3 regions of the Shewanella sp. SNU WT4 genome follow, and region 2 is predicted to be linked to each of the others. Evidence: predicted binding sites of a transcription regulator. Region 2 holds the regulator's gene; each other region holds the start of a gene.
What was found. Region 2 encodes FliA, which starts transcription of late flagellar genes. Its sites were predicted from a motif close to CTAAAGNTNNNNNNNNNNNNGCCGATA; they were not measured.
Positions count from the first base shown of each region.

Region 1: the regulator FliA is predicted to act here: its motif matches at 4,203-4,229, upstream of FJQ87_RS04940 (cytoplasmic protein).
Region 3: the regulator FliA is predicted to act here: its motif matches at 4,308-4,334, upstream of pomA (flagellar motor protein PomA).

Region 1 covers NZ_CP041151.1:1,082,012-1,091,883, reverse strand. Annotated here, with positions in the region: gene FJQ87_RS04960 (disulfide bond formation protein B) at 1-605, shown strand, start outside; gene FJQ87_RS04955 (FAD-dependent oxidoreductase) at 736-2,001, opposite strand; gene FJQ87_RS04950 (hypothetical protein) at 2,207-2,617, shown strand; gene FJQ87_RS04945 (cytochrome C biosynthesis protein) at 2,779-4,128, shown strand; gene FJQ87_RS04940 (cytoplasmic protein) at 4,273-4,458, shown strand; gene FJQ87_RS04935 (glucosaminidase domain-containing protein) at 4,532-5,413, opposite strand; gene FJQ87_RS04930 (MliC family protein) at 5,661-6,290, shown strand; gene crcB (fluoride efflux transporter CrcB) at 6,400-6,783, shown strand; gene FJQ87_RS04920 (CrcB family protein) at 6,793-7,200, shown strand; gene FJQ87_RS04915 (urea transporter) at 7,293-8,216, shown strand; gene ahpF (alkyl hydroperoxide reductase subunit F) at 8,281-9,822, opposite strand.
Region 2 covers NZ_CP041151.1:3,153,665-3,163,536, forward strand. Annotated here, with positions in the region: gene FJQ87_RS14170 (chemotaxis protein CheW) at 1-982, opposite strand, end outside; gene FJQ87_RS14175 (ParA family protein) at 966-1,757, opposite strand; gene FJQ87_RS14180 (hypothetical protein) at 1,780-2,295, opposite strand; gene FJQ87_RS14185 (chemotaxis response regulator protein-glutamate methylesterase) at 2,330-3,538, opposite strand; gene FJQ87_RS14190 (chemotaxis protein CheA) at 3,562-5,721, opposite strand; gene FJQ87_RS14195 (protein phosphatase CheZ) at 5,737-6,474, opposite strand; gene cheY (chemotaxis response regulator CheY) at 6,489-6,872, opposite strand; gene FJQ87_RS14205 (RNA polymerase sigma factor FliA) at 6,907-7,626, opposite strand; gene FJQ87_RS14210 (MinD/ParA family protein) at 7,619-8,500, opposite strand; gene flhF (flagellar biosynthesis protein FlhF) at 8,505-9,872, opposite strand, start outside.
Region 3 covers NZ_CP041151.1:1,494,507-1,504,378, reverse strand. Annotated here, with positions in the region: gene FJQ87_RS06850 (transcriptional regulator GcvA) at 1-584, opposite strand, end outside; gene thiI (tRNA uracil 4-sulfurtransferase ThiI) at 802-2,256, opposite strand; gene FJQ87_RS06840 (flagellar motor protein MotB) at 2,406-3,338, opposite strand; gene pomA (flagellar motor protein PomA) at 3,341-4,108, opposite strand; gene xseB (exodeoxyribonuclease VII small subunit) at 4,463-4,702, shown strand; gene ispA ((2E,6E)-farnesyl diphosphate synthase) at 4,704-5,585, shown strand; gene dxs (1-deoxy-D-xylulose-5-phosphate synthase) at 5,608-7,476, shown strand; gene grpE (nucleotide exchange factor GrpE) at 7,666-8,259, opposite strand; gene nadK (NAD(+) kinase) at 8,362-9,240, shown strand; gene FJQ87_RS06805 (L-lactate permease) at 9,855-9,872, shown strand, end outside.

The sequences.
Region 1 (9,872 bases), 2.0 Mb from region 2:
TGGCGCAAGTAAAAATTGACGCGGCTTTCTCAACTGAAATCTCAAACTTAGCTGGCGTGGCTTTTGATGGTGATAACAGCGTGATAGTGACTGCCGATCACAAGAGCTATGCTCGCGTGGCTTACGACCCAAACGCTAAGATTGCTAACTACTATGCCAACTTTATGGCTGGTACCGATGGCGTGAAAGAATTACGTCGCGGCCGCTTTGAAACCACTCGCGCCAAGTTCAACTATATCGGTGACATTGGTTATGATGCTGACAAGCAAGAATACCTGATGGTGACCTTGCCAGTGGCAGCCCGCAATAACTTGGTCGTGACTCGCATGAGCGCTAACGATCTTAAGTTAAATAGCGAAGCCGTGATTGGTTTTGATGGCAATACCTTACCACAAGTAACTGGTATCGCTTTGGATAGCACTAACATCTACCTGCTGAGCCGTTCAGGTGAGCAAGTATTAGTGATGAACCGCGATAACCAAGTGGTAGAAGCTATCAACTTAACGGCGACGTCTAACCCACAAGCCATGGCACTGGTTAATGGTCAATTGGCCGTAGTTAATGCCAAAGAAGGCCAAAACAGTATCAGCTTTTACGCCCTGTAAGCTCAATGTTTATGAGTTAACAGCTTAATAGCTGCCTCTGTTGGTAATAAAAAAGCGCGATAGTTTATATCGCGCTTTTTTTACCTCTAATCATTAGCCTTTATATCGTCTTTATAGCTAACACGGCCCGCTAGATAGCAAGCTCTTGAACTATGCCATCAGCACTATCGTTGCTTACTGTCACTCCAGCGCTACTGGTGCGGCGAGTAAAAAAATCTGCGGCAACACTATCAATAACGCGGGTATTCACATCAGCAATAGCGCTGCGTTTGCCAAGCTGCGCCTTAATCAGCGCCAATACATCGGCAGCTATCGGCATAAACTCAGTTAATTTGCCGCCATAAATACTCACTAGCCTTGGGCTATTGGCTTGCTGCACTAACAAGGTATCACGCGGGCGACTAAAGGCGCTGCCTTCATTTTTAGGTAAAGCGCGCACGCCGCAAAAATGGCCAAGGATCAACCCAGCTAAACTCGCGCGGTTATGATCTGAAAAATAATGATGATAGTTAGTCAGTAAATATTCTTGCTCTGCCAAGGTGATTTGCGGCTGCGGCGGCATCACAGCTAATGGCACTTCGGTCGTTCCCACTAAGGTTTTACCCTGCCAAGGCATCACAAAAAACAGCCGCTCATCGAGCTGAGATTGCAAATAATACACCCCGGAAGGCGCCGGAATATCTAACCAAAGATGCGAGCCTTGCACCCAATCGACCGCAGGCGGCAGTTGTTTAGGGGTAACATGTTCTAATAAATCATTGGCCCAAGGGCCGGCGGCATTAATCACCATACTTGCGCGCACACTGCCTTCATTCCCTAAAGGGTCGCTATAGCACACTTGGCACACGCGCGCGCCATGATAAATATCAACGACTTGTCTATGTTGATGTATGTCTGCGCCAAGTTTTTCAGCGTCCGCCGCCACGGCTAAGGTCAACGCCTTGTCATCGGTTTGTGCGTCCCAATATTGCAGCATATGGCGTAAGTTATGCTGATTTAGGCCTTGATGATCATCTGTTTCATTCAATTTCACTTTAGTGAATTTCGCCAGCGCATCCCCTTGAGCCAATAAGGCATATAAGCCTAAACCCGCGGTTAAGGTCATCAGGCCGCGCTGACTGTCCCTATAAATTGGAATATAAAAAGGGACTGGGTTAACTAAGCTTGGGGCTAATTGCAGTAATTGTCGCCGCGCTTGCAGGCAGCGCCGCACTAAGGATAACTGACCGGATTCTAAATACCTGAGGCCGCCATGAATTAACTTGCTGGAATGCGATGAGGTGCCGCTTGCTATCTCGTCGCGCTCCCATAAGGCCACAGAATATCCAGCCGCCGCTGCCGCCTGCGCTATACCAACGCCTGTGATCCCGCCGCCAATGACCAGCACATCCAACATAACTTTCTCCTTAATGCCGCGTTTACAGCCGCTAACTCACTGAATTAACTGTAACAGGCTTTAGCTTGTACTGCCGTTTTTTAGTCGCGAAAACTTAACTGCGGCGCCATCATCAAGCGTTAGGTTTAGCGCTAATAATCTGGTTTGCATTTAAGTAAACTTTGCCTTAGATTAATCGGCTTTAATGCTTATAACGATAATAACTATGCGCATCTTTTCTGTTTTATTGGCTTTTGTGGCCATGTCAGCCAATGCCTCTTGCCTTAATGGCGAGCATCTTGGCGAAGTCGAATTTAGTATCAACAGTTCCTATTTTTCTGGCCAAGGGCAACAACTGTTAAATCAAGTCAATAGCCCGACGGCCAGTAAAGCTAGTGCCGATGGTTATTTATTACTGCAATTTTCAGCCGGCCTAGACACCAGCGATGAAAAACTAAAAGACTATAACAAGTGGCTCGCCCAGCGCCGCATTGAGCGCATCAAACACTACCTCACCACTCAAGCTTTTAATGCCCCGATTATTAGCCGAATTTTAACGGTGGAAAACACCCAAGTGCGCAGCGTTCAATTGTATTGGTGCCCAGCATTAGCGCCTGACATATCGCTGGCGGAATAAGTTCCCTCGCAGATGATTAATTCTGACAATTTGGAGCTAGCTAACATTTCCTTAATAGCAAGATGAGCTGCCTCACTGATAAGCGTAATCTAACGTTATGAAAATAAAGTTATTACGGTTTTATTATGCGGAACATTTATACCTTTTTGTTAGTTGCCATCATGGCTATCTTCAGCGGAGCTAGCTCTGCTGACACCCTAGCGTGGCAACAGACGGATGCCAAAGGCCAAGTTACCATTCCCGTCTATTTTTTCTGGTCACAAACTTGCCCGCATTGCGCGATTGCCCATCCATTTGTAGATAAATTAGCGGCTCATTACCCTTGGCTAGCACTGCAATCGTATAAAGTGACCGACCCTGGCGCCTTGGCCTTGTGGCAACAAGTGGCTGAAGCTACTGGACAAAAAACTACCTCAGTTCCCTTTTTTGCGTTCTGCGGCCAATCGAGCGTAGGTTACTCGAGCGATGAAGTCTCGGGCGCCTTTATTGAGCAGCAATTACGCCAATGTTATCAAGCGGCGGGCGGCACTATTAGCCAAGATAATATGATAACGCCTGCGGCCATAGAGCAAACCTCGGGTACTAATGAAGCCCCGTTATTTGCTACTTGCAGCCAAAATAGCCTTGCCGGCGCAGGTAGCTGCGACGCCCCAGCTATTACCTCAGTGCAACCTGTGACTATTCCTTTTATTGGTACTATCGCTCCAGAGACCTTATCGCTGCCACTACTCACAGTGGCATTAGCCGGGGTCGATGCCTTTAACCCTTGCGCCTTCTTTGTGTTGTTGTTTTTACTCTCAATCATGGTTAACGCCAAAAGCCGCACGCGCATGTTGTTAGTCGGCGGGATTTTTGTGTTCTTCTCTGGCTTTATTTATTTTTTATTCATGATTGCTTGGCTCAATATTTTTGAGCTGCTTGGCGCCGGCGGTGATGGCGGCACCATAATTTTAATTGCAGGCTTATTGGCCTTGGTGGCTGGCGTTATCAATATCAAAGAATTCTTCGGCCAGAAAGGCAAAATTAGCTTATCTATGTCTGCCAATAACCGCACGGGCCTGATTAAACGCATGGGTAAATTATCCAGCGCTACCTCATTAGGCGCCATGATAGTCGGCACTACTGTGCTTGCCATTTTAGCCAATGCCTATGAGCTGTTATGTACTGCAGGCTTTCCTATGATTTATACCAGCGTGCTCAGCATGCATGACTTAAGTAGCCTTGAGCGCTACTTATACTTAGTACTTTATAACTTAGTGTATGTGATACCACTGGCCGTGATTGTGATTGTATTTAGCTTAACCTTAGGCAAACGTAAGCTCAGCGAGAAAGAAGGCGAAGGTCTAAAGCTGATGTCTGGAATCATGATGCTAGGTTTAGGCAGCATGTTGGTGTTTGACCCGACGTCAATGCAAAATCCTGTGCTCGCTATTGGCCTCATTATTGGCGCAATATCCCTGACGTGTAGCATTATCTGGCTGCGAAAATGGCGCGCTAGGTTCACTCGTTAACGGTAATAACTAAGCTTGCTCGTTAAGGACCAATGATGCGTTTGAGGCTGGCGTGAATCCGTGAGTAAATGCCACTAAACTTAATGGCAAAGCTGCCGATAAGCTAGATACCGCTTATCGGTAAGACAACCTAAGGAATAGACAATGGCAGATATTAGCAGCATAAGCCAAAACAACACTGTGGCTCACATCAGCAAAGTGGCGCAAATGGGTAAGGAGCAACAGCAAGCCGAAGGCAAGATCATTATGGATTTGATTGCCGCGGCCGATGCGCCAGCGCCAAGCCCGCCATCCGCCAGTGTCGGCCAAAACATTAACACCCGCGCCTAACTAAGCCACCTTCTAAGTTCACAGTTAACAGCCCCACGGGGCTGTTAATCATTCACTTCCCCTAGCACTACCTCTAGCGACTAAATTCAATCCACTGCCATTGATGACTCGATAATTTAGCCTTGTTATAACTATCTAAATGATGGTGTCTTATTAAAGCTTTAAGATCATTCACATAGTGCCAGCCGCGAATCGAGTAATGCTGTAAACCATCCACCAATTGATACCCAGTCGCGCCGCCTCGCGCTGAATATTCAGCGCGTAATCGTCGCAGCTCGGCATAACTCACTTGGGTATTAATGTTATACATGTAAGCAGCAACACCTTGATAAACAGTGTTATATGCCGCCAATTTGATGCGGCCATGATCGGTTGAAATATAATGCGGCCAGCCCCGAGGTAGATGCTCACCAAATATAGCGTCCCCTTGGCGTGCAAAACGGCTGCGCCCCCAGCCACTTTCATCTATGGCTTGCGCGAGCACCATGCCAATAGGCAAGCTATTCACATGATTCAGTAGCTGTTTTATATCAACCTGCTGCAAGCCGTAATGCTGAGCTAATTTTTGCAGCCACGCCTGCTCATCGGGTGTGTAATCGCCAGCGCGCTGCTGCAAGTCAACTAATGCTTGGCGCACCAGTAACAGTTGATCATTGACTGCTATGACGCTTGGCAAAATTAACTGAATAAAACCTACATCAGCCTTAGATGTTGATAAGCCACGGGCATTTTCAGGTAAATTCTTGGTTAATATTGGCGGAACTAAATTGCTCGAAGCTAAGGGAAGTTGATAATTTAGCTGTGTAAAATACTCATTCATGGCGGCGCCACCTGCGAGCATTTTGGCATCAGTGACTGGCATTGCCAGTAATTCTGGCGGCAGGGGCAAGGCATCATCGGCATAAGCCCTGGCACTCATAAGCCAAACTAAAAACATTAATATCTTACTTTTCATAAACTTACCAACCTTGTCGGCAAAATTATAATACTTAAGTTTACTGATAAAGCGCGCAATACTCCAACGGGGCGCCAAAGTCGGCCTTAAGCTTGGCCGCAGGCTCAATAAATACGCGCACTTATTAAGCAAAGTGAAAGATAAAAATACCTTCATTTTTATCTTTTTAGGCTCTTAAAGGGCGATTGCATTATAACGGCCGTTTGCTAGTCTAAAGAACTATCTCCCCCCTTTCAGGAAGTGTGCAATGCTCAAATCCGTTTCATCTATCGCGCTTATCGCCACCAGCCTACTGTGTAGTGTTAATGCTAATGCCGCCGCATTTGATTGCAGTAAAGCCCAAGGGACTGTTGAAGAGTATATTTGCCAACATCCTGAATTACAGCAATTAGATAGCAAGCTCAATGACAGTTTTAGCCACTTACTCAGTCAACTTAAAGGCGCCGAGCAATCAAGCGCCCAAGCGATTCAGCGCGGTTGGATTAAAGGCCGCAACGACTGCTGGAAAAGCGATAACTTAGGTCAGTGCATTAACGATAGCTACCAAAGCCGCATCACTGAATTGCAAATTGCCAGCGGCAAAGTTGTGGTACCAGCGCCGGTATTTTACCAATGCAATCAAGCCCAACTGGAAGTGTATTTTTACAATGACACTGAAGTACCAGCCGCCGTTATCAATCTATTACCTAAAGGCCAAAGTGATGAGCAGCTAATAGCACTGCTGACTCGCGCTGCCTCTGGCGCTAAATATGAGGCTCAAAATTTAACCCTTTGGACCAAAGGCGATGAAGCCACTTTGATTCAATACGGTAAAAGTGATGAGCAGTGCCGCGCCCTAGATGCTAAAGCCTTAGTCGATACTAAAATCCCCAATTGAGTGTAAGCCGCCAAAGCACATTCGCGCGCACAAGTAACGTTACTCATGCCGATTAACTAACGGCAATAAGCAGAACCAAAGGCAAGCCTAGTCAATGTTGGAGCACACTATGACTGCGTTAGATGTAATGTGGGTAGGGATAGGTGGCGGCATAGGGACTGTAATACGTTGGCTAGTCGGTAAGTGGGTTGCGGCGCGCTTTTCTTCTAGTTTCCCCATAGCGACTTTTGGCCTCAATATCACCGGCGCCTTTGTGATTGCTTTCTTGTCGGTACTTATGAGTATCCACTGGCAATCGCGATTCGGCGAGCCGCTTAATGCCTTGATCATCACAGGTATTTTAGGCGGTTATACCACGTTTAGCTCAATGCAAATGGACGCCCTTAAATACGTTGAAGCAGGTCACATGGCTAAAGCGTTAGGGTATCTGTTGTTATCGACAGTGGCTGGGGTGATGGCGGCATTTTTAGGCATTGCACTTGCGAGTATTTAGGGGAGCACTATGTACAGCACTATGATTTTGGTTTTTCTTGGCGGCGCTTTTGGCGCCATGGTGCGAGAATTTATTATGCTGCTGATCCCAAGTATGCATAACGGTTTTCCGCTAGATATTCTGGTGGCAAACGTGATTGCCGCTTTTCTGCTGGGGCTTGCCACCGCCCACCATCGCTTACAAAACTTATCCGATGATGTCATCTTACTCTTTGGCACAGGCGCGCTTGGCGGTATGTCGACCTTTTCAAGCTTTGCCTATGGCGTGGCGCACGAAAGCATGCAACCTGGCGGCATGTTAGTGTCACTCTGTTATGTCATTATTAGCTTAGTGCTTGGATTTATTGCCGTATGGCTGGGGCTAACTATGGCTAACCGCCTTAGTAACTCAAAACAACCGCCCAATTCACCGCAGTAGCAATAAAAGCTAAATCACAACAGAAGTACCAAAACCCAGCTCCAAAACAATAAGCACCACAAACAACTAGCCAAACCTGAGCCGCTGCCAATATGTCTCGTGATTTTTATACCACTACGCTTGTTAGCGTGAGCCAGATTTTCTTTATTAAGCAACCTGTGACTGGGTTGCTATTTTTATTAGCGATTAGCTATAACGCTTGGCTCAACCATCATTGGCTGCTTTTATTTGGCGCGCTTATCGCAACCTTAGTCGCTAACAGTTATGCCCATTTTCGCCGCTTTGATGGCGATATGATTATTTCAGGCCTGTATGGCTTTAATGGCGCGCTCACAGGTTTAGCCTTAACGACTTTTCTGCAACCTAGCCAGACTCTCTGGGGCTATCTTATCCTTAGCGCTATCGTTAGCACTGAACTTACCGCCCTCTTTACGCGCAGTCTGCGGCCATTGGCTATTGCCGCATCCACGGGTCCCTTTGTGCTAACCACTTGGTTAGCTTTGCTATTAATAGATGGCTTGCACTTAATACCCGCTATCACGCCAGCCATAACTGGCGGTTCAGTCGCAGATACCATCACTCAGATAAGCATGTCGCAATTAATGGCAGCATGTATATCCACCCTCTTTAATAATATTGCGCAGGTGATGCTACTTAATAATCCCATAAGTGGCGCCATGATTTGGCTGGGAATACTGCTGGCTGATAAACGCGCCGCTTTACTTCTTGCCTTTAACGTCACCGGCATAACGCCAGCCATGACATCAGGCTTGTTAGGATTTAGCTGCGTATTAACCGCTATGGCCATAGGACAAGTGTTTTATATACCAAGTTGGCGGCAATCCCTATGGTCATTAGTAGCCTTACTAATGACCTTTGGCTTAGTGATGACTGCTGAGCTTTGGTTTAAATCGAGCTTGCCTTTGTTAACCGCGCCTTATGTAATCACCTTATACCTCTTTGGTTTAATCCATTTTTTATGGCAAAAATTCAGGCGCTTTAGCCCCAAAAGCTAAGCGCCAAAAACAAACAAGGCCCTAAATGGGCCTTGTGGTTTTATTGAGTTAAGCGAATCGCTGATTAACTATTACGAATAAGATAATCAAAGGCGCCTAAAGATGCTGTTGCGCCGCTACCCATGGCAATAATAATCTGCTTATAAGCAGAATTGGTCACATCGCCTGCCGCAAATACACCTGGCAGAGAAGTTTGGCCATGATTATCAACGATAATTTCGCCGCGAGCTGTCATCTCAATGGTGCCTCTTAACCATTCGCTGTTAGGTACTAAACCAATCTGCACGAAGATACCAGCTAAGGCCACATGATGGCTTTCATTGGTGGCGCGATCGGTATAGTTTAAGCCGGTAACGCGCTGACCATCACCCACCACATCGGTAGTCATAGCTTGAGTAATAATGGTGATATTACCCATAGAGGCGGCTTTACGTTGCAACACGTCATCAGCGCGCAGCTTGCTATCAAATTCCAGCACAGTCACATGCTCAACTATGTTGGCTAAATCAATGGCGGCTTCAATACCTGAGTTACCACCACCAATTACCGCAACGCGCTTACCCTTAAATAATGGGCCGTCGCAATGTGGGCAGTAAGCCACACCTTTACCGCGGTATTCTTTCTCACCAGGCACATTCATTTCGCGCCAGCGGGCGCCGGTAGCCAGTAATACGGTTTTACTTTTCAGTACTGCGCCGTTCGCCAGTTCAACCTGATATAAACCGTCTTGCTTCAAAGACACGGCCTTTTGGTTGTCCATGATCTCAACGTCATATTCGCGAACATGAGCTTCAAGATTGGCCACTAACTTAGGGCCTTCGGTTGCTTTCACTGAAATAAAGTTTTCAATGCCCACAGTTTCAGATACTTGGCCACCGAATTTATCGGCTAACACGCCAGTACGCAGACCTTTACGTGCGGCATAGATAGCTGCTGATGCGCCAGCTGGGCCGCCGCCAATCACTAACACTTCATAAGGCGCTTTTTCTGACAAGGCTTCGGCTTGACGAGCCTCGGCGCCGCTATCTAAACGGTTGAGCATTTCTGCCAAGCTAATGCGACCTTGAGCAAAAATTTCGCCATTTAAATACACAGAAGGCACGGCCATGATGTTGCGCTCGGTCACTTCCTCTTGGAACAAGGCACCATCAATCATTACGTTGGTAATGTTAGGGTTAATCGCCGCCATCATGTTGATAGCTTGCACTACATCAGGGCAGTTTTGGCAGCTTAAAGACACATAGGTCTCAAACTTGAATTGGCCTTGCAGACTCGCAATTTGCGCTATCTGCTCAGCAGTAATTTTGATTGGGTGCCCCCCCGTATGCAGCAGTGCTAACACTAACGAGGTGAATTCGTGTCCCATAGGTAAACCAGCAAAGCTAATATTGCTGCCAGTGTCTGGGCTGATAACTTGCATTGACGGCGTGCGCTGACTGGTAACACGTTTAACAGTCACCAAGGCAGATAAGGAGGCAATATCGTCTGCTAAGCGAATGATTTCTAGGCTCTTTGGAGCATCGTCAGCCGATACGAGCAGCTCAACAGGCCGCTTGAGATTTTGTAAATAAGTTTGCAGTTGTTGTTTTAAGTTCGCATCTAACATGATGACTCCTAATATTCGAAAATGTCTAATACACAACAGAAAAAAAAAGC
Region 2 (9,872 bases):
CGGCATCGAGCATTTGTATTAATACTGGCACATTTAAAATGCCGCACATTTGCTCCCTAATTACACCGGCTAACCATGGTCGTTTGCCGGGTTTATTGCGCCAATTAATTTGTGACTTATCAATTTTTACTGCATTAACTAAAGATTCGCACGCTATTCCCCAGTTACTGTTTTCTAATAATACAACATATTGATACCTTATGCCTTGAGCTAAGTTATTATCATATTTTTCTGGCATCACCCAAGCGCAAGTATTCACTACGTTGACTTGGCGACTGCGATGAAGCTGCACACCTAAATACCAACTTGGCCTTCCAATAATATGATTCATTCGCTCTAATCTAACTATACCGCCTAAATTAACTAAAGGCACAGCTAACAACAGACCAGCCACTTTAAAGAATAGTACTTGAAATTCATTTTCGAGTACTTCTGCCAAATCTTTTATGTTGTTAGGTGGCGACATCCCAGTTTGAGTTGCTAATTCTGTTTGTATAAATGCGCTTTCAGTTAATCGAGTTTCAACAAATGGCTCGCTGCTGATTGGATTAAGTTCGATATCCTGTTTATCTGTTACCAATAAAGTATTAATGGTTTGGCTGGATTGAGCGACCGCCTCGATAGTGTTCGCCTGAAATAATGGCGCGAGTAGCTTTTCCAGTGCCGATTTATCTAACATCTGCTCGCGGCTTTTAGGTGCAAAGGGATACTTAGTTTCTAGTGACGATTTAATCCATTGGTAAGGCGCTTTAGTAAGCTGCTTAGTGACCACATCATCAAAATCGTCATAGTCATCATAGTCATCATAGCTATCATCAATTTTTGCAGTTGGCGCAGTACTGCCCACACTCGCTTTAGTGGCAGATACATTCGTTAACCCTTGCATTTCAGTCACTTTAGCCGAGGTTATGCTTGGCGCTTTGGGCTCCGCCAGCAATACATTGAAATACTCGAGGACGGTTTCATCAACTGACTTGGGCATGTTGTAAATTTCCAGCGAATAAGTATTCAACTAATCTCTCATAGGCTACAACCCCACGGCAAGTAGATGCGTAATGAGAAGCTGGTAAGTGCGCTAAGCTTGCGTCACGAAATTTTGTATCCACAGGGATAACATCTGACCACAGATGCTGATGATAATGCTGACTTAAAGTCTCCAGTGCTAAAGGCGCTGCTTTAGTGCGTCTATCATACATGGTCGCCACTATGCTAAAGCTATAGTCGATGGATTTTGAGCGCCCCATGATTTTCATGGTTTTAATCATCCGCTCAAGTCCTTTGATGGCTAAAAACTCGGTTTGCACTGGAATAATTATATGATCGCTAGCCGCTAATGCATTGACCATCAGCACACCCAGCACTGGCGAGCAATCAATCAAGACATAGTCATAATCATGCTGACATAAACGGCAAAGGTCTCTTAACACTAACCCCATACCCTCTTGATGACCAAGTGCGCGATCAAGTGTCGCTAAGGCCATAGTGGCAGGTAATAAATCGATACCACTAATTAATGTTGGCACGATTTGCTGGCAAATAAGCTCACGAGTCAATGGTTTATTGGCCATAAAAAGATCATACAAGGAGCCTGGCACCTCTTCAGAATCAATCCCGAGGTAATAGCCCAGTGAAGCATGCGGATCGGTATCTATTAATAACACCTTTTGTCGGCGCTGATTTAGCAAGCCCGCTAGAGTTACCACAGTCGTGGTTTTCCCCACCCCGCCCTTTTGGTTGGCTATGGTCCAAACTTTCACATTTTCTCCCAACAATTTTTTATTATTGATTATCTTGTCGTGTGGTAACGCGAATGCCACCATGAGGCAACAACAGCACTTTAACCCCATGTTCATCTTCTGACAATTCAACCGAATGAGCTGCTGGAGTCGCCAATATCGTCTGCCTTAATGGCGCTTTAGGCATAGTTAGTGCTTGCTTACTTGATGCTGACGTTTGCTCATCACTATGGTTAGTTGTTGAGTTTGCATCTAGGCTAGCGACTAAATTAACGGCGACATTGGCTTCAGACTTTGTTTCAGGCTTTTTGGCCAACGTGGGCTCAGCACTTGCAGAGTCAACATCCTGGGCCGCCAATAAGGTTTGAATTTGCTCTGGATTGTTGTTTAACCAAGTCGCAAAATCTTGCGCTTGCTCATTACCTACCACGATTAAGGTTTGCGTTGCTTGCAAACGCTGTACATCTTGGGTTAATTGCTGCCGAATTTGCCTTTGCTGCCAACTAAATAGCAGCAATAACAGGACTATGGCCAGTTCAATTAATATTACTGACCACATTGTTAAGCTTTTATCTGAACTCTTGGTATTTGAGCTAGCCACGACCCGTCTCTTTTATTATGGCCTCGCCGATATCAGCAAGCGGCAATGAATAACTGCTTAATCCAGCGTTAGTAACAGCTTGCGGCATGCCATACACCACGCAACTGGCCTCATCTTGCGCCCATATTTCGCCGCCGGCTTCTTTTATCAGCCTTGAACCATCGCGGCCATCTGAACCCATGCCGGTTAAAATCAGCGCTAATGTGTCTCTGCCGATAATTTTTGCCACCGAGGCAAAGGTAATATCGACACTCGGTTTATAATTCAATTCACTGGGACCGGGTAACACTTTAAGGCGGCCAAGATTACCGTCTTTTTCAAGTAACATCTGCATGCCGCCAGGGGCCAAATAAGCGCAGCCCGCGCGTAACACATCACCATTTTCAGCTTCTTTGACTTCAATCTTACATAAGCTATTTAAACGACTTGCAAATGCTGGCGTAAAGGCCGCTGGCATATGTTGAACTAACAAAATCGGATGCGGAAAATTGGCAGGTAAAGAGGTTAATACCTCTTGCAGCGCTACTGGACCTCCGGTCGACGTCCCTATTGCCACTAATCGATATTGCTTGCCTGAGCCTCTAATTTTGGTGGTCCGCGGCGGCGTATCTTTAGCCAAACTGGCATGAGTTGCGCTACTAACTCCCCACGCTTTGACACCCTGTTTGGCCTTGTTGTCATTGCCAACGCTGACGTCATTATTAGATCTTGCTTCATAACTGGATTTTGCTTGCTGAAAAGCACCTAAAGGCTCAGTTTTTACCGGACTATCGCTACGATTGCTGGATATTACCCGCGTCACTCGGCGACGGCTAATAGCCTTGATGCGTTGCTGCAATAACAGCACTGCCTCATCTTTATTGGTGGCAATATCTTCAAAACACTTGGGTAAAAAATCAAGCGCCCCAGCATCTAAAGCCTCTAAGGTTGCTTTTGCGCCATCATGAGTTAGGGATGAGAACATTAAAATGGGCACAGGCTGACAGCTCATAATTTCCCGCACCGCCATAATGCCATTCATTACCGGCATTTCCACATCCATAGTGATGACATCAGGCTTTAACTCTTTTGCCAATTTAACGGCTTCCATGCCATTATTGGCAGTACCAATGACTTCCAAATCAGGATCTTGATTGACAATCTCGCTTACCCGACGACGAAAGAAGCTAGAGTCATCGACAACTAATACTTTAATAGCCATTAAAATCCTTATTTGGCGTTTAGTTATTGTTTCTTAGCGTAATATTTCAACATTCCTGGCACATCAAGAATGAGTGCAATGCCGCCATCTGAGGTAATAGTTGCCCCTGACATACCAGGGGTTCCTTGTAATAATTTACCCAAAGGTTTAATCACCACTTCTTCTTGGCCAATTAAAGCATCGACCACAAATCCAATTAAGCGATTTCCTAATTGCACTATTACGGCATGCCCATGTTTCTTATCACCATGTTTAAAATTAGTGCGCGGTTTCAACCAGCTTTCGAGATAAAATAACGGGATAGCTTGATTACGCACTACCACAGTAATTTGACCATCGACCACATTAGTCTTAGTTAAATCGAGATGGAAAATTTCGTTCACGCTCGACAGTGGCAAAGCAAACACTTGCGTCGCGACTTCCACCATTAAGGTCGGCATGATAGCTAAGGTTAACGGAACTTTAATCTCAAGAACTGTGCCAACACCCTTAGTCGAATCCACATTCACTGTACCGTTAAGTTGGGTAATACGGGTCTTAACCACGTCCATACCCACACCACGGCCAGAAATGTCAGAGATTTCGGTTTTGGTTGAGAACCCTGGCGCAAAAATCAGATTGTAAGCTTCTCTATCTGACATGCGTTCAGCCATGTCTTCATCAAGAACGCCGCGCTTAATGGCTATCTCTTTAAGCTTAGCGGGATCCATACCGCCGCCATCATCTTCAATTTTAAGTAGAATATGATCGCCTTCTTGGCTCGCTGACAGCGTAATTGTGCCGGTTTTAGGTTTGCCATTGGCAACCCGTACATCTGGCATCTCAATGCCGTGATCCACTGAGTTTCTGACTAAGTGCACTAACGGGTCTGCTAGCGCTTCAACCAAGTTTTTATCTAAGTCAGTTTCTTCCCCCACCATGACTAAATCGATTTCTTTATTTAAAGTGCGCGCTAAATCGCGTACAACCCGCGGGAAACGTCCAAACACCTTTTTAATCGGCTGCATGCGGGTTTTCATAACCGCGCCCTGCAAATCTCCAGTGACTAAATCAAGATTGGCTAAGGCCTTTGACATTTCCTCATCTTCACGGGTCACGCCAAGGCTTACCAAGCGATTGCGCACTAGCACTAACTCGCCGACCATATTCATAATTTCATCGAGTCTGGCGGTATCGACCCTTAGGGTAGTATCAGCTTGTGGCGCAGATTTTGCGGCAGTGGCTGGCGCTTCCTTAGGGACGACTGCAGGCGCTTTAGCCGCAGGAGGTACTATAGAAGATGTTGGTGTTGGAGATGAAGTCGCTTTTGCTGGAGCTGGCGTTGCAGCAACCGCTTTAGCGGCAGTTGGCGCAGGTTCAATCGCTTTCGGCGCGCCATGACTACCGTGCAATTCATCCAGTAAACGCTCGAATTCACTATCAGTAATTTCATCGGTTTCAACCATAGCCTTAACTTCGGCCGGTTTTTCGTTGCTATGCAGCTTATCAAGCAATGCTTCAAACTCATCATCTGTGATGTCATCATTGCTACTAGTACTTGGTTCATCATCAAAACCAAAACCGTCGAAAATAGGCGCAGCGCTTGGCGTATTGACCTCATTGGTATTGACGTTAGCCTCACCGCCATGCAGCGCATTTAACATGCTTTCAAATTCACCATCATTGATATCATCAATGGTGCCATCACCGCGAATCGACGTTGGTGCCGCTTCTGGCGGAGCAGGTTCGTCAATAACCTCTACGGTAGCATGGCTAGCGCTGTGGCTTGGACTCCCCTCTTCGCCCGCTAAGACTTCACCATTAGCAAGACGGGTTAACGCGCCAAGTAATTCAGCTGAAGCTGACTCTTGTTCTTGGCCTGCTTGAGTTTGAGAGAACATATGATTAATGCTATCAACGGATTGCAAAATGATATCCATTAATTCTGACGTCACTTTACGTTTGCCATTACGCAATAAGTCAAAGGTATTTTCGGCTTGGTGACAAACTTGCACCATGGGATTTAAACTTAAAAAGCCAGCGCCACCTTTTACCGTGTGGAATCCGCGAAAAATAGCATTCAACAAATCCGTGTCGTCAGGGTTATTTTCAAGTTCTACTAGCTGTTCTTGCAGTAGCTCTAGAATCTCGCCCGCTTCAATTAGAAAATCCTGAAGGATCTCTTCATCCACATCAAAAGACATTGACTTAACTCCTTATCAAAAACCTAAACTTGAAAGCAAATCATCCACTTCGTCTTGACCTGCAACCGCGTCTTGACGAACATCTGCATTCATTATTGGGCCTTCGGCTTCAATCCCTGATAGTTGCGATGATTTATCCCTTGTTTCTGGTAGGTCACCAAACACGGTTAACATCGAAACTAAGTTGTTTTCTACTTCACGAACGAGATCTATGACTCGGCGGATCATTTGCCCAGTTAAGTCTTGGAAATCCTGAGCCATCAATACCTGATTCAATAACTCTTTTAAGCGTAAAGTATTTTCTTCCGTGTGCTGCATAAAATGTTGAACGTCATGACACAAACTTTTAAATTCGGCCAAATCAATATCTCGGCGCATCAGCCTTTCCCAAGCAGGCTTAACGCTCGCAAGACTCGTCAATAGTGTGTCGGCAACTGGTAAGGCTATTTCAACGGCATCCATAGTCTTGTTAGCTGCTTGTTCTGTCATTTGAATGACATAATTTAAGCGCTCTTTGGCATCGGGAATATCTGTATGTGCCAAAGCAGTTAAACGACTGTCGAGTTGAAAATCGGCTAGAGAATTGTGCAACTGACGGGTGAGCTTCCCCACTTCATCAAATAATTCTTTTTGCAGAGGTTGAGCTAGTTCCCGAATAAAATCATCAGCCAATTGTTGTTGACCATCACTAAGCATTGCCACAAGTTGGTGGGCCTGCTCAAGGTTGATTAGCCCGGTGGTTGCATCCTGCATAGCATATCCTTTGCTTAACCGAGACGTTCGAAGATTTTATCCAGTTTTTCTTTGAGGGTAGCGGCGGTAAAAGGCTTAACCACATAGCCATTTACCCCGGCTTGCGCCGCTGCAATAATCTGTTCTCGCTTAGCTTCTGCGGTCACCATTAATACCGGAATGGTTTTTAATTTATCATCAGCACGCATCGCCTTTAATAAATCAATACCTTGCATTCCCGGCATGTTCCAATCTGTGACCACAAAGTCAAAGTCCCCTTTTTGCAACATAGGCAGCGCGGTTGAACCGTCATCGGCTTCCTGTGTGTTATTAAATCCTAGATCACGCAACAAGTTTTTAATGATCCGTCTCATGGTCGAAAAGTCATCCACGATAAGAATTTTCATGTTCTTGTCCAAGGCTTCCTCCGGTGAGCTACTGCTCCGTCAGTATTTATAATTGTGTCCATTGTTTGAGTTTGGCTTTTAACCTAAGCATTGCCTGACTGTGGATCTGGCTAACTCGTGACTCACTCACCTCAAGTATGGCTCCTATTTCTTTTAAATTCAGTTCTTCATCGTAATAAAGCGATAAAACTAAAGCATCTTTTTCGGGTAACAACGTAATGGCATGAACTAGAGCGCTTTGAAATTGTGATTGCGCTAAAGACTCAAACGTACCGTCATCGACACTAGCATCCGGAGCGAAAAAATCAGTCGTTCCGCCTAGATCTTCTATCCCTATGATTTTTCCTGTAGAAACATCGTTAAGAATATGATGGTACTCATCTAGCGGCATAGCAAGTTTATCGGCAATTTCTATATCAGAAGGATCTCGACCTAAGGCTTGTTCTAGTGTTTCAATGGCTTGGGCAACTAGACGATTATTGCGATGCACTGAGCGTGGAACCCAGTCGCCACGGCGAATTTCATCCAACATGGCACCGCGAATGCGGATGCCGGCAAAGGTTTCAAATTTCGCGCCCTTGCTACTATCAAAATTTGACGATGCTTCCAGCAACCCCATCATTCCGGCTTGTAATAAATCATCTAATTGAACAGATGGAGGTAAACGCGCCAACAAATGGTGGGCGATGCGTTTCACTAACGGCGCATATTGTTCAACTATGCTGGTCTTATCATGGTTGCCGGAATATGCGGCTGCTTTATTCACTCGCCCTATCCTCTTGATAATTTGGTCGCTGCACTAATCGTTCAACAAAAAACTCAAGATGCCCACCAGGCTGAGTCGGCACCGGCCAACTGATGACCTTGTTTGCCAAGCCTTGATACGCAATTGCCGCAGGAGATTTAGGATAAGCTTCCACAACCAATTTCTGTTTGCGGACGGACTTACGTAGATTTTCATCGAAAGGTATGGTCGCGACTAACTCCAAGGCGACATCCAAAAATCTATCCGTGACACGACTAAGCTTAGCAAACAACTCCATTCCTTCACGTAAAGTTCTGACCATATTGGCCACAATTTTAAAGTGGAACACTCCGTGCTCACGGCTTAAAATTTTAATTAAAGCATAAGCATCCGTGATTGACGTGGGTTCATCACACACTACCACGACGACATCTTGTGCAGCGCGGGAAAAACTTAACACCATGTCAGAAATACCGGCGGCAGTATCAACCACTAGCACATCAAACTGAGTGCGCATTTCACTAAAGGCGCGAATTAGCCCGGCGTGCTGGGCAGGAGTGAGCTCCACCATGCCTTGAGTGCCAGAGGTTGCCGGCACTATGCCTATGCCTTTAGGACCGCGAACAATAATATCGTCAAGCTCGGCTTCACCGGATAACACATGGGATAAATTACGTTCAGCGCGAATACCGAGCATAACGTCGACGTTAGCTAATCCTAAGTCGGCATCAAGCACCAGCACCCGCTTGCCTTTTTCAGCCATAGCCACCGCAGTATTGATTGAGACACTGGTTTTACCCACACCGCCTTTACCGCCTGTGACCGCAATAACTTTAACTTTCTCATTCATAGGTTGATTCATTTTGCGTAAACCGCTTGCTTGATCAGGAGTCATAACTTTACTCAAATGCATAGGCCATAGAATCTGACCAGGTTTCTTGTAATTCTTGTGCTGACACATTGAGTCCAACTAAGGCCTGCTTAGCGAGGGCATAGGTGTCGGCTACCTGCATATCTTCGGGTACTCTTTGACCGTCAGTGACATAACTTAATGGTAAGCTATTGGCAATTAAGGTGCACAATGCTGCTGCGATGGAAACAGATTCATCCATTTTAGTTAACACAGCGCCAGCCAATGGAATGCGCTGAAAATGACGTACGGCTTCTTCCATTACTTTACGCTGAGAAGTGGCTGATAACACTAAATAACTGCGGATTGGGAGGCGATTATTGGCGGCTAACGTATCCAATTGTTGATAGAGTCGCATGTCCCTTTGCCCCATACCCGCCGTATCAATTAACACTAATTTTCGATTTTTAAATTGATATAGTATTTGCTCTAACTCATTAATATCATGAGCTTGCTTCACAGGGCACCCCATAATCTTGCCATAGGTGGCTAATTGTTCAAAGGCGCCAATGCGATAATGATCCATAGTAATTAAGCCCACGCTATCACTGCCATGCTTGGCAGCAAAACGCGCGGCCAATTTGGCTAAGGTGGTGGTTTTACCAACCCCAGTTGGCCCCACAAAAGCCACTATACCGCCGCGATGAACTATATCATCACCCTGATTATTTAACATATTGGCTAAACTTTGTGGCAATGCATGCACAAGCTCAGCTGGAGAATAATGCTGAGTTAAACTGGCTAATTTAGCAGCAAGGACGGGCGAAAATTCCGCTTCTAACAAATTTTGCTCAAGCATGGCGCCCACGGGATCTTGACGCTGTTTTTTATCCGTCAGTAACGATGACAACTGATGCGTCAATAAATGTCGCAATGAGCTTAATTCTTCACGCATGGCCACTATGTCGGTGGCCTCATGATTATCGGCTCTGCGTTTAGTGCGTGAGTTTGATGCTGTATTTGAATGCGCGCTTAAACTAGCGGCGACATTAGATTTTGCCGCTTGCTCTAATCCGCGCGCCCACGCGGGTAACTCAGGCGCCGCTTCTTGATTAACTTGCTGCAATTTTGCATGCTGCTTTGCCAGTAATGCCTGCAGGCTATCGCCATCACTCACTTGCGCTTGCTGCTCAGGCGCTAACGGTTGACGCAGCAGAGGTTTTGGCGCTGCCACTGTGGCTGACTGATTTCTGGCGCGTATGCTTGCTTGGGCGCTTTGTGCATTAGCTTGCGTGCCAAGAGATACAGTATCATCGCTAAGTGCGCGCGCTGGAGCCTGCGCATTTGCAACAGTATTCGCATTGGCAAACAAGGTCTTAGCCAATGACTGCGGCGCCGAGCTTGCGATATTCGCTTT
Region 3 (9,872 bases), 1.7 Mb from region 2:
GTATCATGCAATAAGGTATGAAATTTTAAATCACTCGGCTTAGTTAATGGTTTAGGGCCTTTAAGCAGTAAAGGTGAGCACATAGGAATGAGCACTTCATTACGCAGTTTATCGCTGCGCATACCGGCCCAATTGCCTTGGCCATAATAAATGGCGACATCGATATCGTCGGTAATGCTGGCGGTATCTGAATCCACGGCTTTAATCCGCACGTCAATGTCAGGGTTTTTCTCACTGAATTTGGCAAGACGCGGCACTAACCACTGAATGGCAAAGCTTGGTGACATAGCCACCGTCAGCGAGCCAATCGCAGAGCGCGCCAGTAACCTGTCGGTGGCTTCACCAAGATGAATAAAGATGTCTTTGATTTCGAGGAAATAGCTTTGACCTTCTTCGGTCAATAATAATGAGCGATTCTTACGACGGAATAATTTAAGCCCCAAAAAGTCTTCTAATGCCTTAATTTGATGGCTGACCGCGGCTTGAGTCACAAACAGCTCTTCGGCGGCGCGGGTGAAGCTCAAATGGCGGGCTGCGGCTTCAAATGCCTTAACCGCATTGAGAGGCGGCAAACGTCTTGACATACTATTCCATTCCCTGTCTTTGTATAAGTTTTTCTAATCCGTATTGTGGCATTGCCGCGGGGGGATTGACTAGTTTTTTAAATCACTCCCTCCCAACAATTCAGTGGGCTAGGGATTTAATGGTGACTACTGGCGGATATTTTTTTATAAAAAAACCGCAGCGTGGCTGCGGTTTTAGTTATTCACTCGCGATTAGGCGAGCTGAAAATGGACTGTCTTATGGACGGTAAACTTTCACATTGTCATAGCCCTGCTCCAGCAGATACAAGGCTTGCAATTTACTCATTACGCCGCGCTCACAATACAAAAGATAAGTCTTAGACTTATCAAGGTCTGCAAATTGAGTCGCTAATTTAAAGAAAGGAATCACTTTAATATCAACGCCATCAATTTCCAGCGGCTTTTTGTCTTCTTCTTCAGGCGCGCGAATATCAATGACAATCTCATTGGCCGCTACTGTATCTACTGATTCAGTTTCAGTGATTTTAGTATCCATATTGGCAGCAATTTCCTTAATATCGATGATTTCAATATCAGCCAAAATTCTATCGATTAAGTCTTCAGAGAACTTAAGCTCTTCTGCTTCAATTTTGCTTAATACTGCTTTTACCGTTGGACGCTGAGAAATCACGCCGCAATATTCAGGCATGGTTTTAGCAAAGTCTTCAGTGCCAATGCGGCGCGCTTCATTGATGATATCTTGCTTATCCATGGCAATCAGCGGACGCAAAATTAAGTTATCAACGCAGCGGTCAATCACATTGAGGTTAGTTAAGGTTTGGCTTGATACTTGGCCAACACTTTCACCTGTCACTAACGCTTGAATACCCATGCGATCAGCAATTCTGCCGGCGGTGCGCATCATTACGCGCTTTAAAATCACGCCCATTTGGCCGTTATCAATGCGCTCTAAAATTTCAGCCACTACTGGCTCAAATGGCACAGAGATAAACTTAACCTTGTGTGATTCGCCGTAAGTTTTCCACAAGTGATAAGCCACTTGCTTAACGCCGATTTCGTGCTGCGCGCCACCAAGATTAAAGAAGCAGTAATGAGTACGGCAACCTTTCTTGATGAATTGGAAACTCGACACGCCAGAGTCAAAACCACCAGAAATCAGCGACAACACATCTTCTTGAGTCGCGATAGGGAAACCGCCTAAACCTTCAATGCGCTTTTCAACCACGTACAGTTTTTCGTGATCGATTTCTAAGTGCACTGTCATGTCAGGATCTTTAAGCTTAACGCACAGGGCTTCAGTAAACTGGTTTAAGCCACCGCCAACATAACGCTCCACTTCGCTTGAGGTGAACTCATGCTGACCATTACGCTTAGCGCGTACGCAGAATGTCTTACCTTTCAGTTCTTCGCGATAGATAGGCAGTACGATTTGATAAATATCATCAACCGTAGTGAAAGTGTGCTCAGCCACTTGCAAGCTATGGGCAATACCTGGAATACAAGTTAAGCGTTCAGCGAACACATCCAGCAGCTCAGGCTTAGTCGGCGGCACCATAACAACTATGCGATCCCATTGACGTTGCACCTTGGCGCCTTCATCTATGTGACGCAATACATTGCGGATATTGGTTTCAAGCATCTTAATAAAGCGCATGCGCACTGGCTTGCTCTTCATCATAATTTCTGGGTAAATCTTAACGACAAACTTCATGGGACTAGACAACTCTTTTATACGGCAATGTGGGGATTATAACAAAATCACTGCAAAAGGCGCAGTCTCTTCATAGTTATCACTAAAAATTAAGCCAGAGCACTGGTGCTCTGGCTTGTTTGTTTATATTTACCCACACATTACTCTGCTTATTTAGCCACACTAATTTCATCGGACTCTTTGGCTTTGCCTTGCTCTATGCCGATTTCCACCCGCCGATTTCTAGAGCGATTTTCTTCACTGGTATTGGCAACCAATGGATTGGTCGATGCCATACCCACCACTTTCATCCGCCCTTGCTCAAAGCCTTTGACTTTAGAAAACTCATGAGCCACAGCCACAGCGCGCTTACTGGATAAGTCCCAGTTAGAGCTATAGAGCTCGTTACTGATTTGCATATCATCGGTATAGCCTGAGACAGTAATAATCCCAGGGATATCTACTAAGATCTCACCGACTTTTTGCACCACAGGTTTAAATTTAGGTTGAATAAAGCCAGAGCCTGAGGCAAACGCCCCTTTTTCGCGAATGCGGATAATAATTTGCTGGCCTAATGATTCCACCTCAATGGCACCATCAACTATCTCTTTTTCTAATTTCTCGGCAATTTTCTTGGCTTCATTATTCACTTGCTCTTGTTGCGCCTGATTCTCGCCTTGGCTACTTTGGGTCACATCCATAGCGGTTTCGCGGCCACTGGCAGCGGATTCCCCACCGCGCTGTTCACCTTGCTGCTCCTGCATACCACCAGCACTGTCATCTTCACCAGCTTGAAAATCGAGCACAGGTTCAGTCATTTCATTGGTTTGTTGCGTCACTATTTCAATGGGCGTGGGATCAGGGCGTCCTGGGCGAAACTCCAAGGCAATGACAGAAGTTCCTTTAGGAATATCTTTAACGTCAATTTTATTTTGCACCCCAAAGGCGAACTTCATCGAACCTGCCAGCTGCTTAAATTTGATCACATCCATTTCAGAAAATGACAACAGCAATACGAAGAAGCACATAAGCAGCGACATCAGGTCAGCAAATGTCGCCAACCAGCCCGGCGCTCCAGGCGGTGGACATACGCACTTACCCATGGCTATTCTCCGCCCGTGGTATCAACTTTACGTTTTTTCTCAGATAAGTAATTCTTAAGGAAACTTTCAATCACCCTAGGGTTTTGTCCGTCTTGAATGGCAAGCACGGCATCCATAATCAAGTTACGGTTCATGACTTCTTCCGCCATGCGTATTTCGAGCTTATCAGCAATGGGAATGGCGAACATGTTAGATAACATGGCGCCATAAAGCGTGGTTAATAAAGCAACCGCCATCGCAGGTCCAATGGATTTAGGGTCTGACATGTTACCTAGCATGGCCACTAAACCGACTAAGGTACCTATCATGCCCATGGCAGGTCCTACGTCGGCGATAGCTCTAAATATTTTGACGCCAAGTTTATGGCGCTCTTCCGTGAGGGTAATATCTTTCTCAAGAGCGGAGCGTACTACTTGGCCATCGTGACCATCCACCAGCATATCGACGCCGCGCTGCATAAACGGATTACTAATTTGCGCTTCTTCTAGCGCCAAAAAACCGCCTTTACGGGCAGCGTCAGCCATGGTGACTGATTGCTCGATTAAGTCTTCCGGTTTATCAATTTTAAAGAAGAAGGCTTTGGCGGCAATGCCCCCAGCCCCAAAGAAAGCCCGCATATTAAATTTCATCATCACGACGAAAAACGACCCACCAAACACAATCATTACCGAAGGAATATCAATAAACATTCCTATGCCGCCACTTTGTATCATGGACATAATGATGAAACCGAATGAGCCAATAAGGCCGATGAGCGTTGCTAAATCCACAGTTTCTCCCCCATTCCCTTGGCACTAACGCCCTAAAATCAAGTTATCCGCATGCTTTTTCCATGCCATCTAACTCAAAAAGTCCCCTGTTTGTTAACCACTAGGGGTATAATTGTCATTAATAGCGCTATTACGACAGGGCTAGTATTCATGTGATAATGATGAGTCACGGCAAAATCCCTATTCGCTGTCATCGTTATATCGGAAGTCCTTGGAGCAAGTTTAGCTACTTTTTACTTTTTCTTAAAAAAAATCAGAGCTAAAGCGTGCTTTCGTGCAAATATCCAATGACTCGATTTGACCCTATATCCGCCCTGTTATACCTTGTCACCCGCTAAAACAGAGGAAACTGACGTGGCTAAAAAACCTGAAAATTTAAGTTTTGAACAATCGCTGGCTGAACTTGAACAAATTGTTGCCAATCTTGAGCAAGGCGAGATCTCGCTCGATGACGCTTTAAAGCAATTTGAACGCGGCATTGCCTTAGTTCGTCAAAGTCAAAACAAGTTGGATCAAGCCCAACAAAAAGTCAGTATCCTGATGGCCAATGACGGGAATGCTCCCCTCAGTTCTTTTGATGGTGATGAGGCCTAACGTGCTAGCTGTTGCGATAGAAAAATACCAAGCTCGTATCGATGAGCAATTAACTGAACATTTGGCAGGTTTGCCGAGTATCGATGCGCCATTACAAGCCGCCATGACCCATGGAGCCCTGTTAGGGGGCAAACGCATTCGGCCATTTTTGGTCTACAGCGTTGGCGAAATGCTTAATGTCGACTTAGCTAAACTCGACCCGTGCGCCGCTGCCATTGAATGTATTCATGCTTACTCGCTCATTCATGACGATTTACCAGCCATGGATGATGATGACTTACGCCGCGGCCAACCGACGGTGCATATTGCTTTTGATGAAGCCAATGCCATTTTAGCGGGCGATGCGCTGCAAACCTTAGCGTTTGAAATCATTAGTCGCCAAGATTTACCCCTGCGTCCTGCGCAGCAATTGGCGTTAGTGCGCTGTTTAGCCAAAGCATCTGGTTTTCAAGGCATGTGCGGCGGTCAAGCCATAGATCTTAATTCTACCAATCGCACCATTGATCTTGAGACCTTAACGCAGCTGCATACCATGAAGACAGGCGCGTTAATTCGCTGCGCCGTTGAAATGGCACTGATTTGCGCCGATGCCGATGACGCCACCAGTGCGGCCTTACTTGATTATGCCAATGCCGTAGGCTTAGCGTTTCAGGTGCACGATGACATTTTAGACATTACGGCGACGACCGAAGAGCTGGGTAAACCCCAAGGCTCAGATACTGAAGCCAATAAAAGTACTTATCCTAAGCTCTTAGGGTTAGCCGGCGCGCAGCAATGCGCCGATGCGCTAATCCAGGATGCACTATCAGCGCTGACTAAGTTACCGTACAATAGCCAGCTTCTTGCCAACTTCGCCCGATATATCATCGCGCGAAGAACATAACATAGAGACAATGAATCTCACTATGACTCTGGACATATCTCAATATCCATTATTGGCCCAAGCCGATACCCCAGAAGACCTGAGAAAACTGCCTCAGGAATTGTTACCGCAACTGGCAGATGAGCTCAGAGAGTTTCTGTTAAAATCCGTGGGCATTTCTAGCGGTCACTTTGCCTCAGGCCTTGGGACAGTTGAATTAACTGTCGCGCTGCATTACGTGTATAACACTCCGTTTGATCGTTTAGTGTGGGATGTGGGTCATCAGGCCTATCCGCACAAGATTTTGACTGGCCGCCGTGACCGTATGCCCACCATACGTCAAAAAAATGGATTGCATCCGTTTCCATGGCGCCCAGAAAGTGAATACGACACCTTCAGTGTGGGTCACTCAGGCACTTCTATCAGTGCGGCAACAGCTATGGCGGTTATCGCGGATAAAGAAGCTGCTGGCCGTAAAGTCGTGGCTGTGATTGGCGATGGCGCCATGACAGGCGGCATGGTATTTGAAGCCATGAACCACGCCGGTGACTTACATAAAGATATGTTAGTGGTGCTCAATGATAACGAAATGTCGATATCAGAGAACGTTGGCGCCCTCAACAATCATCTCGCTAAATTAATGTCTGGCCGCTTTTATACCACCATACGCGAAGGTGGTAAGAAGGTGCTTAAAGGTATGCCTGTCATCAAAGAGATGGCTAAGCGCACTGAAGAACACCTTAAAGGCATGGTAGTTCCTGGCACCTTGTTTGAAGAGTTAGGGTTTAACTATATCGGCCCGATTGATGGCCATGATGTCGATGCTATGGTCGAAACCATGCGTAATATGCGTAACCTCAAAGGGCCGCAAATTCTGCATATTATGACCAAAAAAGGTAAAGGCTACGCCCCAGCGGAGCAAGACCCTATCGGCTGGCATGCTGTGCCTAAATTTGACCCAAGTCAGTTTAAAAAACCGGCCACTAAACAAGGTTTACCAACCTTTTCACAAGTGTTTGGTAAATGGTTATGTGATATTGCCGCCACCGATGAAAAAGTGTTAGCCATTACCCCTGCCATGCGTGAAGGCTCAGGTATGGTGGAATTTTCACAGCGCTTCCCTGAGCAGTATTTTGATGCGGCCATTGCCGAGCAACATGCGGTGACATTAGCCGCAGGTTTTGCCTGTGAAGGGTATAAGCCCGTAGTTGCCATTTACTCGACTTTCTTGCAGCGCGGTTACGATCAGCTCATTCACGATGTTGCCTTGCAGCAATTGCCGGTACTGTTTGCTATCGATCGCGGTGGCATTGTTGGCGCCGATGGCCCAACCCATCAAGGGGCGTTTGATATCTCGTTTATGCGCTGCATCCCTAACATGGTGATCATGACGCCAAGCGATGAAAACGAATGTCGCCAAATGCTGTACACAGGTTACTGCTATCAAGATGGCCCAAGTGCGGTGCGCTATCCTCGTGGCAGTGCGACCGGTGCTGAGCAAGTTGAAGCTATGACAGCCATGGAAATTGGTAAAGGTCGCTTAGTGCGTCAAGGACAGAAGATTGCTTTGATTAACTTTGGTACAACCTTAGCCGATGCCTTAATCGTGGCAGATGAGTTAGATGCCAGTGTGGCCGATATGCGCTTTGTGAAGCCCTTAGATGAAGCCTTAGTGCTTGAACTTGCGCGCAGCCATGATGTATTAGTCACTATTGAAGAAAATGCCATCGCGGGCGGGGCAGGCTGCGGCGTGCTGGAATTACTGGCTAAACACAAAGTGGGTAAACCGGTACTGCAAATCGGCCTGCCGGATGAATTTATCAAGCATGGTGGCCCTGATGAAATCAAGCATGACTTACAGCTTGATAGCGTAGGCATGTTAGCGCAAATCAAGGCGTATATGGCCATTTAGGTCTAAGGCTATTTAAGCATTAAATAGCCACGCTCAAATAAGCGCTCAAGTGTAAAAAACGCTTAAATAAGCAAATAAAAAAGGACAGCTTAAGCTGTCCTTTTTGTTGCGCTAATTTTGTGGCGCTAACCGTTGAGGAATTTAATTAACTCACTCAACTCTGTGATGTCTTAGGTTGATGCCTTGGGCTTAGCCTTGTGACACCATGACCATAGCTGGGCGCAATAAACGCTCATTTAACATAAAGCCTTTTTGCATCACCATCATTACGGTGTTAGCCGCAAATTCAGTGCTTGGCTGCATGCCAATGGCTTGATGTTGCTCAGGGTTGAACGCTTCACCCATAGGGTCGACTTGCACCACACCAAACTTGGCCACGGCCGAAGTTAAGGTTTTTAAGGTCAGCTCAACACCTTCATGAATCGCCTTAGTGGCTTCATCATCTGGATTGCCCGCAGCTAATGCGCGCTCCATGTTGTCAATCACAGGTAATAATTCAGAAACGAACTTTTCCAGTGCAAACTTACGCGCTTTCTCTACCTCAACGGCTGAGCGGCGACGAATATTGTCAACTTCAGCAGCAGCGCGTACGACTGAATCTTTCTGTTCAACGACAGTAGCTTCAGCAGCAAGCAATTGTTGCTCTAACTCTTCAACTCGAAAATTAGCCTGAGTTAATTCGTCAATTAAATTCGACTCATCAGCGCCTTCCTGATTGATTACCATTTCTTCAGTAATCACTTCTTCATTGTCGGCTTGCGCCTGTTTTGATTCGTTGGTCATTCCTAACTCCAGCAAAAATGCTTTGTTTCTGCAAACTCACAGCCTATTATGGGGATCAATTCTGTCGTTTCAAGGGCTAAGGCCACAAAGCGCGTAAACTCTATGAAAAACAAGTTCAAAACAATTGGTCTAATCGGTAAACCCCATCATGCGGGCACCAACAAGACATTAAAGCGACTGCATCATTGGCTCACTGTCCAAGGCTATAGTGTGCTGGTTGAAGAGCGAGTGGCGGCGGAAGTTGGCCAACATGTGACAGCGGCTGAAATCGTTGAGATTGGCAAACAATGCGATCTTGCCATAGTCGTTGGTGGTGATGGCAATATGCTCGGGGCGGCTCGAGTATTAGCGCGCTTTGATATTGGCGTAATTGGCGTTAACCGTGGCAATTTGGGTTTTTTAACCGACTTACCCCCCAATGATTTTGAAGCCTCATTAGCCGAAGTATTAGACGGCCAGTTCATTACCGAGCAAAGATTCTTGCTGGAAGCGAAAGTGTATCGCCATCATGAATTAAAGGCGTGTAATTCAGCGGTCAATGAAGCAGTACTGCATCCGGGCAAAATTGCCCATATGATTGAATTTGAAGTGTATATCGACGATCAGTTCATGTACAGCCAACGCGCGGATGGCATGATAGTGTCAACGCCGACAGGTTCAACGGCTTATTCATTATCGGCAGGCGGCGCCATTTTAACCCCGAATTTACAGGCGATGATCTTAGTGCCTATGTTCCCGCATACCCTGTCTTGCCGGCCGATTGTGGTGGATGCTAACAGTACCATTAAGTTATTAGTCTCACCTGACAATGCCGATAACCTCGAAGTGAGTTGTGATGGCCACGTGCATTTAGCTGTGCTGCCAGGGGATGAAATCATCATTAAGCGCAGCCCAGAGAAGTTAACCTTAGTGCACCCAACCAATCATAATTACTTTCATGTACTGCGCACTAAATTAGGCTGGGGGAGCAAGCTGTTCTAACCCCGAATATTATTGCACTTACTGTTATTACAATGAGTGTAATTGCAATAAACGCTATAGCCATTAAAGCGCTAGCTTAAGTTGACTGTTCACTGCCATCTATTGAATCAGTTGCTTAGCTTGCGCTAGTGGTTATGTTTATTACCCGCCCTGCTTTAACTATCCACTTAACATAACCATCACTTGATATAGCCATCACTCACCTTTTACTGAGACTCAGTTTGGGTGGGACTTTCCTGCGATCTTCCTTTCACTTACCAATAATATTAATTCGTATTATCAATTAGTTATATTCCCTAACTTACCGTTATCACTAATTTAGTGATAACGATCACGAGTGATAAATTATTAATGATGCAGCGCTCATAATTAAAGGTAAATTAACGGTCGATTTATGGCATCAAACGCTAAATCTTGCGCTACCTCCCGGGGCGATTTAGAGGATGATCACACTTTACATATGTTTTAATTATCAACCCATAAGAAATTAATCTAGATCAATTTTGCCTTAATAAAACAATAGAGTATGTCAAGCCAAGCCAGAGCAAGTAACCCTATTAATACTGGCAGCGCTCACTATGCATTAAACCAATAAACAAGAAACTGAGACCCAAATGACGATTTTACAAATA